Regions from separate parts of the Congzhengia minquanensis genome, predicted to be linked through region 2. Evidence: riboswitches for the same ligand, from Rfam matches in the RefSeq annotation. Region 2 holds a riboswitch; the other holds the start of a gene.
The links. Region 2 has a riboswitch for thiamine pyrophosphate ahead of H8698_RS10140 (energy-coupled thiamine transporter ThiT). Riboswitches for the same ligand answer to the same signal wherever they lie in the genome.
Positions count from the first base shown of each region.

Region 1: linked by a shared signal. The riboswitch ahead of thiM (hydroxyethylthiazole kinase) and the one ahead of H8698_RS10140 (energy-coupled thiamine transporter ThiT) in region 2 are both predicted to bind thiamine pyrophosphate.

Region 1 is NZ_JACRSU010000001.1:413,117-422,260, forward strand. Features, by position in the region: gene H8698_RS01970 (hypothetical protein) at 1-1,239, opposite strand, end outside; gene H8698_RS01975 (right-handed parallel beta-helix repeat-containing protein) at 1,256-4,957, opposite strand; TPP riboswitch at 5,366-5,474, shown strand; gene thiM (hydroxyethylthiazole kinase) at 5,534-6,355, shown strand; gene thiE (thiamine phosphate synthase) at 6,342-6,983, shown strand; gene H8698_RS01990 (HAD family hydrolase) at 6,980-7,645, shown strand; gene thiD (bifunctional hydroxymethylpyrimidine kinase/phosphomethylpyrimidine kinase) at 7,642-8,433, shown strand; gene thiC (phosphomethylpyrimidine synthase ThiC) at 8,458-9,144, shown strand, end outside.
Region 2 is NZ_JACRSU010000003.1:500,397-509,540, reverse strand. Features, by position in the region: gene H8698_RS10150 (RCC1 domain-containing protein) at 1-79, opposite strand, end outside; gene H8698_RS10145 (AraC family transcriptional regulator) at 291-1,097, shown strand; gene H8698_RS10140 (energy-coupled thiamine transporter ThiT) at 1,125-1,685, opposite strand; TPP riboswitch at 1,734-1,840, opposite strand; gene H8698_RS10135 (DUF6056 family protein) at 1,870-3,645, opposite strand; gene H8698_RS10130 (bifunctional folylpolyglutamate synthase/dihydrofolate synthase) at 3,676-4,962, opposite strand; gene H8698_RS10125 (S-layer homology domain-containing protein) at 5,082-7,883, opposite strand; gene H8698_RS10120 (spore germination protein) at 7,987-9,144, opposite strand, start outside.

The sequences.
Region 1 (9,144 bases), on a different contig from region 2:
AATTGCCATATTTGAAAGGTCGCTTGCGGCAAATCCAGAAGCTGCGGCGCGTGCCGTCACTTCAATTTTGCTGACACTGTACAATTTTTCTAAATCCAGCACAGCATTAAATTCAAAGGGATCGGCAGTAAGGCTTGCAATTGCAGCAAAGGTATTTGTATCGCCGTCTGTCATTCTGTCGATTGTACAGCCGTGATTCTGATATTCTCCAGCAACAGTTGCAACTTTGCCCTGTGAAACATTTGTTACTTCCGTTACAGGCGGTTCGGTAGACGGTTCTGTTCCAAATGCCCGGAACTCTGCAAAGAAAAGATCTGAAACGGCACCTAAGCACACACCGCTGAGTCTCAATTTGCGGTAATTTTTCACTGCAGGCAAATCAAATCCCCACACGGTACCGGCGGTAATTTCCCCGGTCCAGTGTGCCGGCGAGATGCAAATTTCTTCAACGTCGCCGGATTCTGTCACACCAGAAACGGTGATGGCATACATATTCCAGTTTGTACCCCATTCATGACATACCAGTTCAACGCGCGAAATGCTGTAAGTTTTTTCCAAGTCTATGGTCATACCGTATTCATAATCAACGCCCGGCGTTTGCTTGATACCACCGCGTGTGCTGATGTCGCCGTCTATTAACTTATCCAGGCTGTCAATCAAGGTATAGTCCGCATCCGGGGTGAGCTGCTTACCCTGTGCAACGTTTGTTGCTTCCGTCACAGGCGGCTCGGTTGACGCTTCTGTTCCGAAAGCGCGCCATTCTGCGCAGGCAAAAGCAGCAATTGATGCGCCGCTGAGTTTTAAATAACGGTAATTTTTTGTCTGAGGCAAATCATAGCCCCATACCTGGCCGCCGGTGATCTTGTTTTCCCAGCGGGGAGGCGTTGTACAGATTTCTTCTAATGCACCAGCTTCTGTCACACCGGAAACGGTTACTGCATCTAAGTCATAAGCCGCAGAATCTCCTGCACGCGCAACCAGCTCAATGCGGCTGATGCTGTAAACCTTCTCTAAATCCATTGTCAGGCTAAACTCTACAGCCGGGTCGCCGCCGATAAGGGCACCCATGGTATTAACATCGCCATCTGTCATGTTGTTATATGCACCGGCATTTGTATATTCTCCGTCTGGTGTAATATTCTTGCCCAGCGCCACATTGACCGGCTCTTCTGCGACAGCGAGGATACTCATTGATAGCATCATCGCAAAAGTTAAAAATAAACTGAAAAACTTTTTCATGAAATAAAGTCCCTCCTTAATATTTTTTGAAATTCACTATTTCAATTCCGAAATCGGAATTGTCAAAGCCTGCATATCCACCGGCATAATTCAGATTTGTAAATGTGTTCGCCACAACTGCGCCGTTTAATGTTACAACTGCCTGTGTTCTGCCGTCTTGTCTTGAAAGTTTTAGTTCCAGCGTGTTCTCTGCGTTATATTTTACCGGGAATGCCACTGCAGTCAGCTTTGTTTTCACACCGGATATCACTTCATAAAGCGTTCCTGCATTGCCGGAAACATCAATTTGCAGGCGGCTGTCACCTAAATTCATACAGTTAGTTTTAACGTCTGAACGGTTCGCACCAAACAAAACAGAAAAACTGTTCACATCGTTAGACGTTATGGGCCGGAACTTTATTTGAAGCGTTTCGCCGTCTTGTGCCGCAAGTTTGTTCATATAAGGTACTTTTCCTGCAGTCAGCAGTGTTCCGCCGCTAGGCATTGCCGTTACGCAGTTCTCCTGCGCCGAAAAGGTTGCCCAGCCGTCAGCCTGCTCCGGGTCACCTTCAACTGCGCGGACCGTCCAAAATTCATAGCGCTGTGCTTCTTTGCAATAAACCGGAAGCTTAAAGTCCTTTGTAAGGTCTGCTTTGTCAGTTTGTGCTGCAATAATGGCGCTGCCTGAAGGCGTTACCTCCAGTTTAACCGACGACAAATCTGTTCCGAACGGAACGTAAAGCGTTGCAGTGTGGCTATCGCGGTCAATCTCTGTCCGCGTGGCTGCCGCCGCATGAACATAGGCGATACCCGCGTCGTATTTCGCGTTTGCAAACTTGCTGTAAGCCTCTTCTAAGCGAATTACTAACCGAAGCTGCTCTGCATCGGTTTTCGCGGTTTCCGCCTCTTGTTTCATTGCCTTAAATTCCGTGGCAAACTCCTGCACGCTTTGTGCCGGATAGGTATCAAGCACACGGCCTGTTACCGCGCCGTTTAAAATTTTAATGCATACTGCGTCGGAGAGGTCCTCCCCATCTACCGAAACCTTTGCATTTTCCAGCGCCGATTGACAAAACGCCAGCATGTCTTTTAAGTCCATCCGATAAAAAGCGCTGCTTGTGTCGTTTATTACATTGCGCAGTTCAATCATACGTTCAAGTTTATCTGCCATTCCCGCAGAATTCATATTTTCATAGGCGGTTTGCAGCTGATAGCGGAATTTTATTGGATACTGTCCCGGCAAATTGCCGAAAGAACCGTTATTCAGCACATTTTCCGCTACTTTGTTCAGCGACAGAATGTTGGTGTCAATCAAACCGCCCTCAAGGATATCAAGATACCGCGACCGCTCGTCCGGAAGACGCAGCTTGCCCGCAGGAACCCGTTCACGCAGCTTTTCATAACCAGGTTCAAGGCCGGCGTTTTGAATTACCGTATATGCCTCTTCCCCGGGCTGTCCCGGAAGGAAGACCTTCACCGGGTCGAACTGGTTGTTCACGCCGCGGTAACGCACAGCGTCATGGGTGCCGTAGGTGTTGCTCATTGTGTTGTTCTGAATGGTGTCCGTCCAGACGTGCCAGTTTAAAAAAGCGTCCTCCTGCACGTTGTTATCCCAGGTTGAATTGGAAGAACCCTCGTCCGGATAGAATGAAGCGTTTCCGGTAAAAAGATTTTTCACATAGTTATTGGTCACTTTCGAGCCGTTCTGGTCGGAAAGTGTATAAATGCCGCCGCCGTCGCTTAAATACTGGCAGGCGTCCACAATCAGGTTATGTGAAATATTATTATTTTTCGTTCCTCTGTTTGTCATGTTCCAACCCCAGCCGCTGGCAATTCCGGAATATGGCACTTCATAAATTTCGTTGTGCAGAATACTTAAAGCTTCATTATAATTGCCGCTGATTCCGCCGCCGCCGTAAATCGTGTCGTCCACTCTGGTCAAATAGTTATTTGAAACCGTGTTGTTTTTGTTAATCTGCGCCACAGCTTCCAGCTTTACGTCCGGCGTAAACGCCCAGGCGCCTGAAAGTGCAAAGCTTGTGGCATCAGTGGTACGAATCATCATGTAGCGGTATTTCTCTTTTGTGTTAACGGGGTAAGCCGCAACATGATCTGCCGGCGACGTTTGCACCGCAATAGTTTCATAGTCGGCAAAGGTTCTGTCGTTGGATAGCAAGATTTCAAATCCGCTTCTTTGAGGCTTGCTCACTGCCGCCGGATCAAAGGCAAGCACGATTTTGTCAATGGAATAAGGTTTGTCAAAATCATAGCGAAGCCAGGTTCTTTCTCCCTGAGCCGGAGCGTCGGGGTCTCCCGACCAAGTGACGCCGTATGGATATTTTTCCGAATCGACCCAGAACTGACTACCCAATACTGCAGACAGCGTGTGGTCTTGATCCGGGCCGTAATACGATGCGGTAAGCCGCTCCGACCCGTTAATTAAATTCCACTGTGCCGTTTCAGACGGTCGATTGTTTTTGCTGCTGTTTACAATTCCGTCGTTTCCACCGTGGTAGGCCCGTCCTGAAACGATACCCGCGTTTCCGATATCTGAAAATGCGTTTCCGTTCACAACGGTGTTTTCTACCGCATTTTCCAACACTAATCCAGAAGAGGCAAACCCAAAGAAAGTGTTATCTTCAAAAGCTATTCCATCGCCGCGGTTCACCTCAATTGCACCGGGAATATAATCGAAAAAGTCTGTATACTGGTTTAATTTTTGCTGCTGGTAAAGCAGAATGCCCGCCTCGCCTGGATAGTGCCAGGTGGTGTGCGCAAATTTAATGCCCTCAAAACTGATATTTTTTGCCTTATCTCCATTTGTGTCGCCTGTGACACGCACAAGCTTCTCCAGCTTCGGCGCAATGACCTGGGCCTGCACCATATTTTCTCCCTCACGGGGCATATAATAAAGCATTTGTGTTTTACGGTTATAATAAAATTCGCCGGGCCTGTCCAAAAGCTCCATGGCGTTCTGAACGACAAACGGCCGGTTAAATTTTGCACCTAAACCATACATGCCGCCGGTTACCGTTTGAATGTCCCACCAGCTCTGCTGCATTTTTACAATAACCTGGTCTGCCTTTGCCGGATCCTGCAAAATAGAATCTACATGGCAAATCGCGGTAACCCAGCCTTGGGCCCATTTCATTTCTATGTCTTCGGCATTCTCATAAATGCCCAGATCCTTTTTAGAAACATAGAACCCATCGCTTGAATAGCGCGAGCCGGGAGCCTGATAGATGTTAGTTCCAACCATGTCGTGCTCGCTGCTTGCAATGTCGGCCTTTCTGCCGCCTACATAAAGTTCACGGATTCGCTCAAAGCCTTCCGCTTTTGCCTGCCAAAGGTTTGCAGACCCAGGCACCGGCGAGAAGCCTGAAATCGTTCTGCCGCCGGACAGCACAGGCTGCCCCTCGCCGCGGTAAATTACCCGGTATCCGTTTTTACCGGAATCTACAGATGTAAAATCGATGGTATTTTCCAGATAATAATTTCCCGGGCCAATGTTTACGATAATATCTCCCTGCATTCCGTCTGATACGGCGCGTACTGCGTCGCGCGCCTGTTCCACCGTTGCAAAGGGAGAGCTCTTCGTTCCGTTTCCGCCGGCAGGCGCACCTGCCGAAACATAAAATTCTTTCCATGCCGAAGATTCCGTATTTTCCCCAAAAGCTAATACGGGCAGCACAGCGGCAATGATAAAGAATGATAAGAAACTTATCCACAATCTCCGCATTTTTTTCCTCTCTTTCCTTCTGTACGATGATAAAATTCTTTTATATTTTTTGTTTCTGCCGTAAAATGCGATGCTTTTCTCTCTTCTTTTCCTCCTTATAATTTTCTATGTCAGCAAAGCAGAAGTTGTTTGCATGTATACATGCAAACAAAGGAGTACTCCTTTGCCCAATATTGTTTATTACTATACCATATTTATTTGCTATTTTCAATACGTTTTTCTACAGATAATACAAAAGTGCATGTTTGAAATACAATAATATCATAAAAATTCACCAAAAGAGTTAAGGTTTCTTTCATTCTGCCAATTTTGGCACAATTTCACATATTTTGTCAGAAAAACCAATTAAAAATTCCCGTTTTAAGGATTGATTTTCAAGCCGCACTGTGCTATACTGAAAGTCGAATAGAATAAAAAATGGGGGGCTCGCGCAAAGCGGGCTGAGAGTAAGCTGTGTTGCTTTGACCCACAACCTGATTTGGATAATGCCAACGTAGGGATATATGGTTTCTTTTAGCGTATATACTTGCTGGTATATACGCTTTTTTATTTTTTTAACAAAGGAGATTTTACATTATGCTGGGAAACTGTCTTGAAAATGTACGAAAAACCGTGCCTTTGGTGCACAACATTACAAACTATGTCACCGTTAACGACGTGGCAAACGTTTTGCTGGCCTGCGGGGGCAGCCCAATTATGTCGGACGAAATTGACGACGTGTCCGACATCACGTCGATTTGCGGCGGTCTGAACATTAACATTGGAACGCTGAATAAAAACACCATTGCCGCCATGTTTGCGGCGGGTAAAAAGGCCAACGAGCTGGGACACAAGGTTGTGTTAGACCCGGTTGGCGCAGGCGCATCTGCCCTTCGCACAAAAACCGCTCTGGATTTGGCGGATACAATAAAGTTCGACGCAATTCGGGGCAACATTTCAGAAATTAAAACCCTTTCCGCAGGAAGCGGAAGCACAAAAGGTGTGGACGCTGACAGCGCCGACGCAGTTGACGATAACAACTTAGACAGCGCAGTTGCATTTGTGAAACAGCTGGCAAAGGAACGGAACACGATTATTGCCGTAACCGGCGCCACTGATTTGGTAGCAGACGCTAAAACCTGCTATATAATAAAAAACGGCAGGCCTGAAATGAGCAAAATTACAGGCACGGGCTGTCAGCTTTCCGGCATGCTCGCCGCGTTTTTGGTCGCGAATCCTGAGAACCCGTTAGAGGCCGCAGCTGCCGCTGTCTGCACCATGGGGCTTGCCGGAGAAATCGGATTTGCCAACATGGAAAAGGCCGACGGAAACTCCACCTACAGAAACAGAATTATCGACGCAATTTATAACATGACGAGTGAAGAACTGAACAAAGGAGCAAACTATGAAATTCGATAAAAAAAGCCTGCTGCTCTACGCTGTGACGGACAGAAGCTGGCTGGGAACAGATACGCTGGCAAAGCAGGTTGAAATGGCCTTAAAAGGCGGCGCAACTTTTGTTCAGCTTCGGGAAAAGCACTTAGACCACGACGCATTTTTAGCCGAGGCGCTGGAGGTAAAAGCACTGTGCAAAAAATTTAGCGTACCTTTTGTAATTAACGACAACGTGGCGTTGGCAAAGGAAATTGACGCTGACGGCGTGCATGTGGGACAAAGTGACATGGAAACCGGCTCTGTCCGGGAATTTTTGGGCAGCGGGAAAATTGTTGGTGTGTCGGCCCAGACCGTGGAACAGGCACTTTTGGCCCAGGCCCGCGGAGCGGACTATCTGGGTGTGGGCGCAGTGTTTCCCACCGGCTCGAAGGACGATGCGGAGGATGTTGGCATAGATACGCTAAAGGCCATTTGCGCAGCAGTAAACATTCCCGTTATCGCCATTGGCGGAATTGGGCCGCAAAACGTGGCAAAGCTTAATGGTAGCGGCGTTTGCGGCATTGCAGTTATCAGCGCGATTTTTGCGCAGCAGGATATCACTGCCGCAACAAAACAGCTTCGTACTTTAACGGAAAGGATGACGGAGCAATGATTGAAGGCGCAATCTTTGATGTAGACGGCACCATTTTAGACTCCATGCCCATGTGGGACAACATTGGACGCATCTATTTGCAGCAAAAGGGAATTGAGGCAGAACCCAATTTAAACCGAGTTATGTTTACTATGACCATGCCGGAGGCCGCGGATTACTTAAAACAAAAATATGCTCTGCCCCGCTCCCCTGAAGAAATTATAACTGAAATTAACGGCATGATTCAAAAATTTTATGAAAACAAGGTGCCGATGAAAGCAGGCGTTCATTCGCTTTTATTAAGCTTACACGCTCGGGGTATTCCAATTACAGCGGCAAGCCTGAGCCAGCGCGGCATGATTGAAGCGGCATTTTCCCGGCTTGGGATTGACAAGCTGTTCCGCCGTGTTTTTACCAGCACCGAGATTGGCGCGGGAAAGGACCGGCCCGACATCTTCTATGCCGCCCAGGTGCATATGGGAACAGATATATCCTCCACCTGGGTGTTTGAAGACGGGCTTTATGCCATGAAAACAGCGAAAGCGGCAGGTTTTCGGATTTGCGGTGTGTTTGATCCGTCGAGCATTTCCGACCAGGAAGAAATTCAGTCTGTCTGCGACGTATATCTGCCTTCGTATGAAGGCGTTTTGGTCAGCAGATTTGAGGGGGAAAGCGAATTATGAAAACAGCATTGACCATTGCCGGAAGCGACTCCTCCGGCGGCGCAGGAATTCAGGCGGACATAAAAACCATGACGGCCCACGGCGTTTATGCCATGAGCGCCGTTACGGCCTTAACTGCCCAAAACACCACAGGTGTGAAAGGCATTTTTGAGGTTCCGCCCACGTTTTTGGCAGACCAGCTTGACTGTGTCTTTACCGATATTCCACCCGACGCGGTGAAAATTGGAATGGTTTCAAACAAAGAACTGATTGAAACCATTGCGGAAAAGCTATCAGAATACGGTGCAAAAAACATTGTTTTAGACCCGGTGATGGTTGCAACAAGCGGCGCAAGCCTTTCCAGCGAAAGCGCCGTGACCGCGTTAAAAGAACGGCTGCTGCCAAACTGCACCGTTGTGACGCCCAATCTGTTTGAAGCAGAAATTTTGAGCGGTTTAAAAATCCGGTCAAAAATCGACATGGAGCAAGCGTCACAGGCCATTCTGGGCGCCTATGGCTGCGCGGTGCTTTTAAAAGGCGGACATAGCGAGAACGACGCAGACGACCTGCTGTATCAACAAAGCGGGCCAACGTGGTTTCATGCAGGTCGGATTGAAACCAAAAATACACACGGAACGGGCTGCACGCTGTCCAGCGCCATCTGCTCGAATTTAGCAAAGGGGTTTGATTTAAACACTTCGGTAAAAAAGGCGAAACGCTATATCACAGGCGCGCTGGAAGCGAATCTGGATTTGGGGATTGGTTCCGGTCCTTTAAACCTTGCTTTTGCCATTGAGGGTAACTTTTAATTTGGAAAGAGAGGTTTCATTAGAATGCGCGAATATAAAACACAAATGGAAGCCGCAAAGCGCGGAATTATCACGCCGGAAATGAAAACGGTTGCAGAAAAGGAATGCATGGAACCGGAAAAGCTTTTGGAGCTTGTGGCAAAGGGGCAGGTTGCCATTCCGGCCAATGTGAACCACACGTCCCTTTCGGCAGAGGGTATCGGCTCTGGCCTGAAGACCAAAATTAACGTAAACCTGGGAATTTCCGGGGACTGCAAAAACTATGATGTGGAAATGCAAAAGGTAAACATGGCAGTGAAATTCGGCGCCGAGGCCATTATGGATTTAAGCAACTACGGCAAGACCAACACCTTTCGCCGGGCGCTGATTAAAACGTGCCCGGCCATGATTGGCACGGTGCCCATGTATGACGCCATTGGGTATTTGGAAAAAGATTTGCTGGAAATTACCGCAAAGGATTTTTTAAGGGTCGTACGTGCCCATGCGGAAGAAGGCGTGGATTTTATGACCATTCACGCCGGAATAAACCGTCGGTGCGTGGAAGCATTTCGCCGTGAGGGACGGAAAATGAACATTGTTTCCCGGGGCGGCTCTCTGTTGTTTGCCTGGATGGAAATGACGGGCAACGAAAATCCGTTTTTTGAATATTACGACGAGGTGCTGGAAATTTTGCGTGAGTTTGACGTAACTGTCAGCTTAGGGGACGCGCTG
Region 2 (9,144 bases):
CCGCATATGCCGGAAGCACCATCAAACCGATAAGCAAGAACGTAAAAATCATAATTCTAAAAACCCTTTTGCCAACCATTTTTCATCACTCTTTTCTATTAAAAATATAGTACAGCGGTGCTGTCCAAACGTAAATCTACCCTCCCTTTTTTAATCGTAAAATGAAAAATCTTGACTTCATCATATCACTTGTACTATAATGAGAACAACGGGCGTTTTTTTCTATTAAAGGGGGCGTTTTTGCTATGCAATATACTACGGAAAAATTAATCTCAGGAGAAACAAAAATAATGATTCACAGTGTAACAGGGAATGTTACAAACATGCATTCCCATGACTTCATAGAGTTTGCATATGTCAAGGGCGGCTCGGCAATTCATCACATTGCCGGAAAAGAAATTCCTATTAAAAAAGGAGATTATTTCATTATCGATTGCCATGCTGAACACGGCTATTCTCCGGATAAGAAAAAAGAAACATTAGAACTGGTTCATTGCTTGTTTTTTCCTGAAATTTTAGACGGCGCGCTCTCAAACTGTAAAAGTTTCAACGAACTTTTAAACTGCTATCTCATTCGATTCAATCGCTACCAGTTAAGAGAAATTCCCACGGAATATGTTTTTCACGACAGCGACGGAAAAATTTTGTCCCTGCTGTACCGCATAGACCAGGAATCGGAAGAGAAACAAGCAGGTCACGTGGAGCTTGCGCGCTGCTACTTAATTGAGCTTTTGGTGCTTACGCTGCGCAAAATTTACACGCCCGCCAAGGTAATTCATAACGAAGTGGTGGCAAAAATAGTTGATTTTGCCGATAAAAATTTTTCTTCTAACATCTCACTGGACAAAATTTGTAGTGAAATTAATTACTCCCTTTCCTATATCAGCCGGAAATTTAAAGAGGAAACCGGAACGAACTTTAATAAATATGTGCAGCGCAAACGAATTGAACAGGCCTGCCACCTTCTGGTGACAACCTTAAAACCAGTTACGGAAATTGCCCAGGAAACGGGCTATTGCGACTATAAATTTTTTTTAAAGGTGTTTAAAGAAAACATAAAGGTGTCACCCAGAGAATTTCGAAAAATTCACAGGTAACACCTTTATAAACTGCTGTTTTTCTTCTTACTGTTTTTCTTCAATCAGTTTTCTAACCTGCGGAATACGGAACAGGAGAACCGCACCGATTATGGTGATAATCAATTCCGGCAGCATGTAGCTTCCGTTGTAGCAAAAGGAATAGAAAAAAACGTTCCAGCCCTCCGGGCAGAACACCGAGAACACAATGGAACCGGAAATAAAGTGCGATATAAAACGGATAACCAATGCCAGCGTAATTCCAGCACACATGCCAATGGTACCTTTTTTACGAAACAGGCCGGCTAGTCCCAGAGCGCCGAACGCAATGATATAGTCAAACATCAAACAGCCTGCCCAGGTACCCGCCGTCATGCCATATCCCATGAGCTTGCCCGCATCTAAAGCAATTTGAACAAACGCATAAAGCGTGGAACAAAACAGCCCCCACTTGGTGCCGTAACAAATGGCAATAACAGCCACCGGCAGCATGCTTAAAAGCGTGATCGACCCGCCTAAGGGAAGCTCATAAACCTTCACTAAGCTTAGCACCGCGCTTAGCGCAATCATCACTGCACTTAACGTCAATTTTTTCGTTTCAATTTTCATTTGCGTCATTCCTTTTCTAAAAAATAAGGTGCACCCAATTTGGGCACACCAAAAAGACGCTATCCTTCCTTCGTTGGCATTATCCAAATCAGGTATAAGGGTCGAAGATAACATCTTCCTCTCAGCCTATAACATAAGCTCCCCTGCTTCATTATTTTTATCATACCATATTTTCCGTTCTTTGTCAACGCATTTCGACAAAAATACGGTTTTCTCCGGCCTTTCGGCATTTAATTCCGAAAACGTCGGAAAACAGGCCGGCGTCCCAGTAAATTTTGCCAAACCGGCGCAAGGTGCGGTTATCTAACGCAATGGCCTTTCCGTCAGATAAAAATAAGGTGTCCCGGCGGCATACCGCCTCTTGTTCGCCAAGCTGAATAGCAAGCAAACTTCCGTTCCAGTTTAGGTGGCCTCCAGCCGCGGTAACAACAGGTTCTAATGGCAAATACCACGAACCTCCGTTTTTCTCTGCCGGGTGCGTCAGCCTCATTCCATCATAAAAAATCTCGGGACTGCTCTTGCTCAAATAATACAAAACCGGTCTTTCAGGAAGATTATAATATTCATAAAAATAATTCAGAAAAAAACCGTCCTCATAAAACATATTATAGGCATAGGGATATGTAATGTCGGTGCTTATTTCCGCAAACCCGTTTTTTTCATAGTCCATCACGCTTTTTTCGTTTTCTATTATCACTTCCCTGTTACTCCTGTAACCATCTATGGTCTGAGTCATACAGAAAACGCCAAGAACAAAAATAAGCATGCCCAATCCAAAAATCGGCATACCACCCTTTTTGAACATACCTGTGAGCCGCACAAATAAGGATGCAATACACACGGTTAACAGCATAATGGACGGCAGCATTGTCCTAAGATACGTAGAGGGCGCTTCGATTAAAACTACTTGTGCCGCCAAAGCCGCAAGCAAAAAGCATCCGGTTCCCCTGTAGATGTTAGAGCCTAAAAAAGCAATTGCAGCAACCGCGGCAAAAAGCAGACAAATGCAAAAAAGCACGGCGGATGCATATGGAAAAGAAACCCAGCCAAAATTAAAAACTGCCAGCAAGCAGGAAACTGCGAATCCGCCTGACAATCCTTTTGGAAGCAATCTTTCCTTTAAGGATAATACAGCAAGTAATACAAATAAAATAATAAAATATGGCGCAATGCCGTTCTTCCCCATCAAGCTGTCTGCCAAGGCAAAAAAAGACTGCACCAGCCGTCCGGACTCAAAACTGCCTTCATAGGAAGCGCGGTAAAATGTTCCCGGCGCCAATAAAACAGTTGCATAACCTGCCAGAATGCAGAAAAACAAAGGCCAGCCACAAATTCCCCTCCTGCATTCTTTCCGTTTTTTCACCATCTCCGATATTGCAAGGGAAGCGCTCAATACACATGCCGCAGCCCCGCCCTGTTCAGTGGTGGCTCCGCATAGAAAACACAGCAAAAGGGTAAACCACCTTATTTTTCCGGCAGCAATCGTTCTATTGTGCAGATAAAACGCCAAGGCGGCAAGGCATACCGGAAGCAGATAGTTCATGGAGCCTGTTATCCAAAAAAGTGTCTCCCGCGCAACCCGCATCGGAAGCAGCATTGTAATTGCCAGCCCTGCTAATATAAAATATATTTTTCGCGTGCGTTCTGCGTCCGCCAGCACGGTCTTTGCAGAACAATAAAAAAATGAAAACAGCATGAACGGGTTTAACACAGCAAATAGCTTTGTACCGAACATTAAAACGATCTCATCTATAAAATGCACCAGTGCTCGCCCGTTCATTGTTCTATAATGCTCCGCGGTACGCTGCCAAAATTCGGCCAATCCGCCGCGGAAAAAGATTGCGTAGTAAAAATCATCCGCATAAAAATAGGTTAATCCCGAAACAACCCCAAACAAAAGCAGTGCCGCTAAAATGAGAACACTGCCGGCGCCTCCTGCGGCGCGAGACCATTTGCCCATCTTAGTCCTCCAGAAATAAATGCCATAATTCTAATGAAAAATCTTTTGAACAGCCTCTTTTATATTTTTCATCATATACAAAGAACCCAAAGCGACAATTGCACGCATCCCATCAGCCAATCGCTTTGCCTGCATAACAGCATCTATATTATCAGGCTCTGCAAATACATTTGGAAAATACTTTTTTGCTGCCGACGCCAAATTTTCGGCAGTTTCTGCCCTAAGGCTGTCAACCTCCGTAACGATAATCGTGTCTGAAATGTCAGAAAGCAGTTCTAAGCATTTGGAATATTCTTTATCCTTCAGCATGCCAAAAATACAAACCACCTTATTTCCATGAAGCATTTTCTTCGCTGCGTCAACAAAGGCACGCATGCCGTCTACGTTATGGGAGCCATCAGCAATCACGACAGGACTGCGGCTTAAAACTTCAAACCTGGCCGGCCATTTTGCCATTTTTAAGCCGTTTTGCACATCTTCCTCCGAAATTATATAGCCCCGATTTTTCAATGCTCTAACAGCATTTATGGCTGTAATTGCATTGTAAATTTGATAGTCCCCAATCAGACTTGTTTCAAAAGGAACCCCATTGTAACAAAACGTATTCCCTTCGAGGCCTGTTCGTTCAATTTTAAGGGAACCGGTATCCGCCACCGTCAGTTTACAGCCCATTGCTTCTGATGTTTTTTGAATAACAGCAAGTGCCTCTTTTGGCTGAAACGGATAACACACTACCGGGCAGCCGCGTTTTATAATGCCGCACTTATTTTCAGCAATTTCAGCAAGCGTATTTCCTAAATACTCCATATGGTCGTAACTGATAGACATAATCACAGTAACCAAAGGGGACGAAATCACATTTGTGGAATCCAGCGTTCCGCCTAGTCCCACCTCAATTACCGCCACGTCACATTTTTCCTCAGCAAAATAAAGGAACGCCGCGGCCGTAATCAATTCAAATTCTGTGGGGTGTTCAAAGCCTTCCATAAGCATTTGTTCTGTTGCAGCAACTACCTGTTCCATAACGCCAACGAGGCTTTCGTCAGATATAGAAACATTGTTAATTTGAATCCGCTCATTAAAATTATATATAAAAGGTGACGTATAAAGACCAGTTTTATAGCCCGCTCTTGCCAAAATATTTTCAATAAAAATTGAAGCCGAGCCTTTGCCGTTTGTTCCGGCAATATGGACAAACCTGCATTTTTCTTCCGGGTGCCCCAAAAGCTCGCACAGCTTTTTAATTCTTATCAAGTCCAGCCTTGATCCAAACTTTTTTGCTTTATTAATAAAGGCAGTAACGTCACGATATTCCATATCTTCCTCCAGTTTGTTTTGTTATATTTTAGTATAATACGCCATTTGTGTATTTGTCAATAAGTTTAAAGAAAAAAAGAAAGACCCGGAAGCTACCGGGTCTTTCAAAAAAGAACGCTTTATTTAAAAACTATCATTGCGACAACATCGCCTTTTTTGGTATAAACCATAACTTTGCTTGGATCTTCTGCTCTCTGATTATAACCAATAATATTGCTAAAGTTGCCTTCCTCAATCATGTTATCCTTGCCTGCTCTGCTTGTATCAATTACATATACATTCACATTTTCTGTGTAGGTATATGTATAAACATCTTCATCAGTGGGATAATCAAAGGAAGGTGCCATAACAACCGTGTTCTCTTTTGCATTATGAACTAGACCAGTAACAACACGGAGCGGCGCATCTAATTCGTCTTTTCCGTTTGAAGTTCCATCAAATGTAACTAAGTTTTTCTGTTTTCCAGAAACTACATCTTCAGCTACAGCAAGTACTTCAATCGCGTCAACCAGCTTATCGCCATCTGCTGCAACTCTGATAACATCGCCTGCAGAAACGGTGCGAACTGCATCTGTATTATCACGGCCATCGTCATAAACCTCTAATTCTTCTCCAGTTGCACTAAGAAGCTTTAAGCATCTTCTAATTTGATCCTTATAATTAACATCTGAAGCCCTTGTGACAATCATTGGAATGTTGGTTTCAGACAATACCTCTGTGGTGACGTCAGCACCGCCGGTTGCTGTGCCATAAACATAAATTGCCGCTGGCTTATTCGTTGATGGTACATTTGCAAGCTGCACATAATAACTTTCGTCCTTTTTAAAGTACGAATAGCTCTTTGTCATGTATGTACCGTTTATACGATCAGACGGAACAAGGATAACCTGCGAACCACTGATTGTATATTTGTCTAAAGTAGATCCAGTAGCCTTACACAATAACGGTTCAGATGTGTAATTAACTAAATTTAATGATACATTAATTTCACCTGTGCTGTTACTGGTTAAAATGCTGTCAATTACATTGCCCGTTGTTGTATAACGAATTGGCTGAGCAAATTCTGCGTTTTCCGGTTCTTTTCCATCAATGGCAGCATTAATTCCACTTTTTGCAGCAGTACTACGCAGTAAATCCATAATTGCATCTGAATTCTTTGATACAGAATATACTTTTCCGTCAATTTTCACAGAATCTTTTAACGCATACTGATTTCCTGTCAACGTAGAATTTGAACTGCTCATCTTATAAATCATTACTTCAACTTTTGGATCTGTCATCGTTCCAGCTTCAGCTGCAGCCAAATATCCATATGCAAATGATTTTTCAGAAGATACTGTGTATCTCGCTACCCTGCCAAATGCATCTAAATAGAACTGAACATACATACCCGCGTTAATTTGTTCGCTTCTGTTACAGCTTTCTGTAAACCTGTAATATGTATTCGGAGTTTTGTCAATCTTAATTCTGTCATCAGAAAGAATATCTGTAACCGTTCCGGCTTGTGTTTTGGTAGAAATCTGAACGTCAACCAGTTTGCCGTCGCTGCTTTCTGATACAGAGAGAACACAGGTCGTAGGAATTCCGGAGAAATCAGAAGGCGAGCCGTTTTTCGTAAAGGTAATTTTTTTACTTTTATCCGTTTCATCTAAAATGAAAGATTTAGAAGAATCATAGTAATCATATACCTTATAGTTCTTTGAATCTTTCGGAGAATTTACAAAAATTGTTTCATAGGTCCGAATAAATGCAACATCAGCAATATCATTGTTCATTGAGCAAACAAGAGTGATATAGCCGGATTGACTTGCGAATTCATCAATAATGTCACCAAAATCTTCATTTACAGACTGGCCGTTATGAATAATCGCAATATCAGAGTCAATGCTGATGTTCTCTGTGTCATCTTTGTCCTCCGTCCAGTATTCTAACTTCGAGCCATTAAATTCTTCAATATCATCCATATTGATGGTCAATTCATAATTTTTCTTGTTCTGGAACGCAATATTATAAGCTTCGTAGTAGTCTGCGCCGCTTTCAATATCATAGTAAACCGTTACGCTTCTTCCGAGATAATCGTTTAAGTCATTGATGTCTAAGTTTTCAATACCGTAAAATTCTCTTTTACCGCTACTTAGCTCAAGCTCAATTTGCTTTTTGTTACATTCGCTTTCCTCATCGTAATAAAGAGAAGTGCCATAGACCGCAACAATCCTGCCCTCAGCGGAAGAACGTGTAGAGGACGTCTGATCCCTCATGGAACCGCTGGTTTCACCAGTTATCGGATCAACCATTTCCGCATTTCGCATGTTGTAAATAAGCTGCGCAACACGGCCACGGGTTAGGGGTTCGCCCATTTTTGCACCACTGATTTTGTCCAGCAGTTTTGCTTTAACCGCAAGATTTAAATAGCCGCTTGGATAAGCACCTGCTGTGCCGCCTGCACGTTCTGCACGGTCTTCCGTATAACCCAGCGCACAAACTGCCATTTTAACGGCCTGTTCATACAGAACGCTGTTTTCGGGCTTGAATGTGCCGTCGTCATAACCGTTAATGATTCCTGAATTCTTTGCTGTTGTAATAAAATCAATTGCCCAGTGGGCATCCGTGCCGGTGGAAACAACGTCCGGAAACTTTGCCCTGTCAGCTTCAGAATACTTAATATTGCCGGAATTTTCCGCCAAACAAATCAGCTTTGTAAACTGAGCCCTTGTAACCGGATCCTCCGGTTTAAATGTACCGTCTTCAAAGCCATTTATAATACCTTCAGCTGTTAAGTCTGTTATTGCCGAATAGTAAGTGTAGTCAGACGGTACGTCACTGAAACTTAGATCAGCCGCCGATGTTACGGTGGGAAGTGCCATGGAAAGCAACATTCCTAAAGCAAGCATAAGCGACACTATCTTGTTTGTCCTTCGCATACTAAATACCTCCATTAATTTTATATTTGATGCTATCATATATTATAACACTAAGGAGATAATTAGTCAATCGTAATAATTTTACTTTTTCATTACAATTTTTTTAGTGCATTTTTTCGGTAGAACGGATTTTAAGCCGTAAAAACTTATATTTAAAGTCGTGGGCATTGAACGGAATAATTGGATAAAGATACCCTTTCCCCGTTACCGTTTTATTTGTTCCAATGAGTACAAAAGACAGCACCACGCCAATGATAAATCCCGTAAGATTAAAGAAGTGGCTCAGCACTAAAATAATAATTCGCATAAATTTAAACGCATAGTTTAATTCCACGCTGGGCTGAGAAAAACTGCAAATTGCCACAATAGACATATACAGAATTGTGTCCGGAACAAACCAGCCCGACTGAATGGCAAAATCGCCTAAAATCAGCGCGCCGATGATGCTCAGCGAGTTTCCCAACATATTTGGCGTATTCACCGACGCCAGCTTTAAAACGTCAATGGCCACTTCTAAAATAAGCAACTGAACAACGGGCGGCACCTCGTTTGGCTCTGCTATTTGCAGAAAATGAAGCCACTCCGGCAGCCTGTCCATATTTTGAATTGCCAAAAGCCACAGCGGCGTTATCACCAGCGTGGAGAAAAAAATCAGATTGCGGACTGCGCGCATATATCCGCCGATTACAGGCGGATAATAAAAATCGTCTGCCTCCTGGATAAAATCAAAAATGGAACTGGGCAAAACCATGGCGGAGGGGTCATTGTCCACCAAAATCACAATGTTTCCTTCCAGCACATTTGCCGCTGCAATATCTGGACGCTCCGTATATCGGATTTTTGGAAACGGGTTGTACCATTTCCGCTTAATCAAGCATTCTGCCAAGCTTTCCTGGCTCATAGTAAGGGAGCGCACATCAATGCTTTCTATCCGCTTTTTAATCTTTTCCAGGGTTTTTTTGTCCACAATATCATCAATATAGGCAATTACCACATCGGTTCTTGACCGGTTCCCCACATTCACCACTTCGGCAACAAACTTCGGGTCGCGAATTCTTCTTCGAATCAGCGCCGTATTAAAGACAACCGTTTCCACAAACCCGTCTCGGGAGCCCCGGAGCACCTTTTCCTTTTCGGGTTCTTCCGTGCTTCTCGCCGGGTAGGTTCTGGCGTCAATTAAAATTGCTTCCTCATAGCCGTCAATCATTAAAATTGCAGGGCCGGACAGATATTGTGTGGTAATTTTCTCCACATCGCTCTC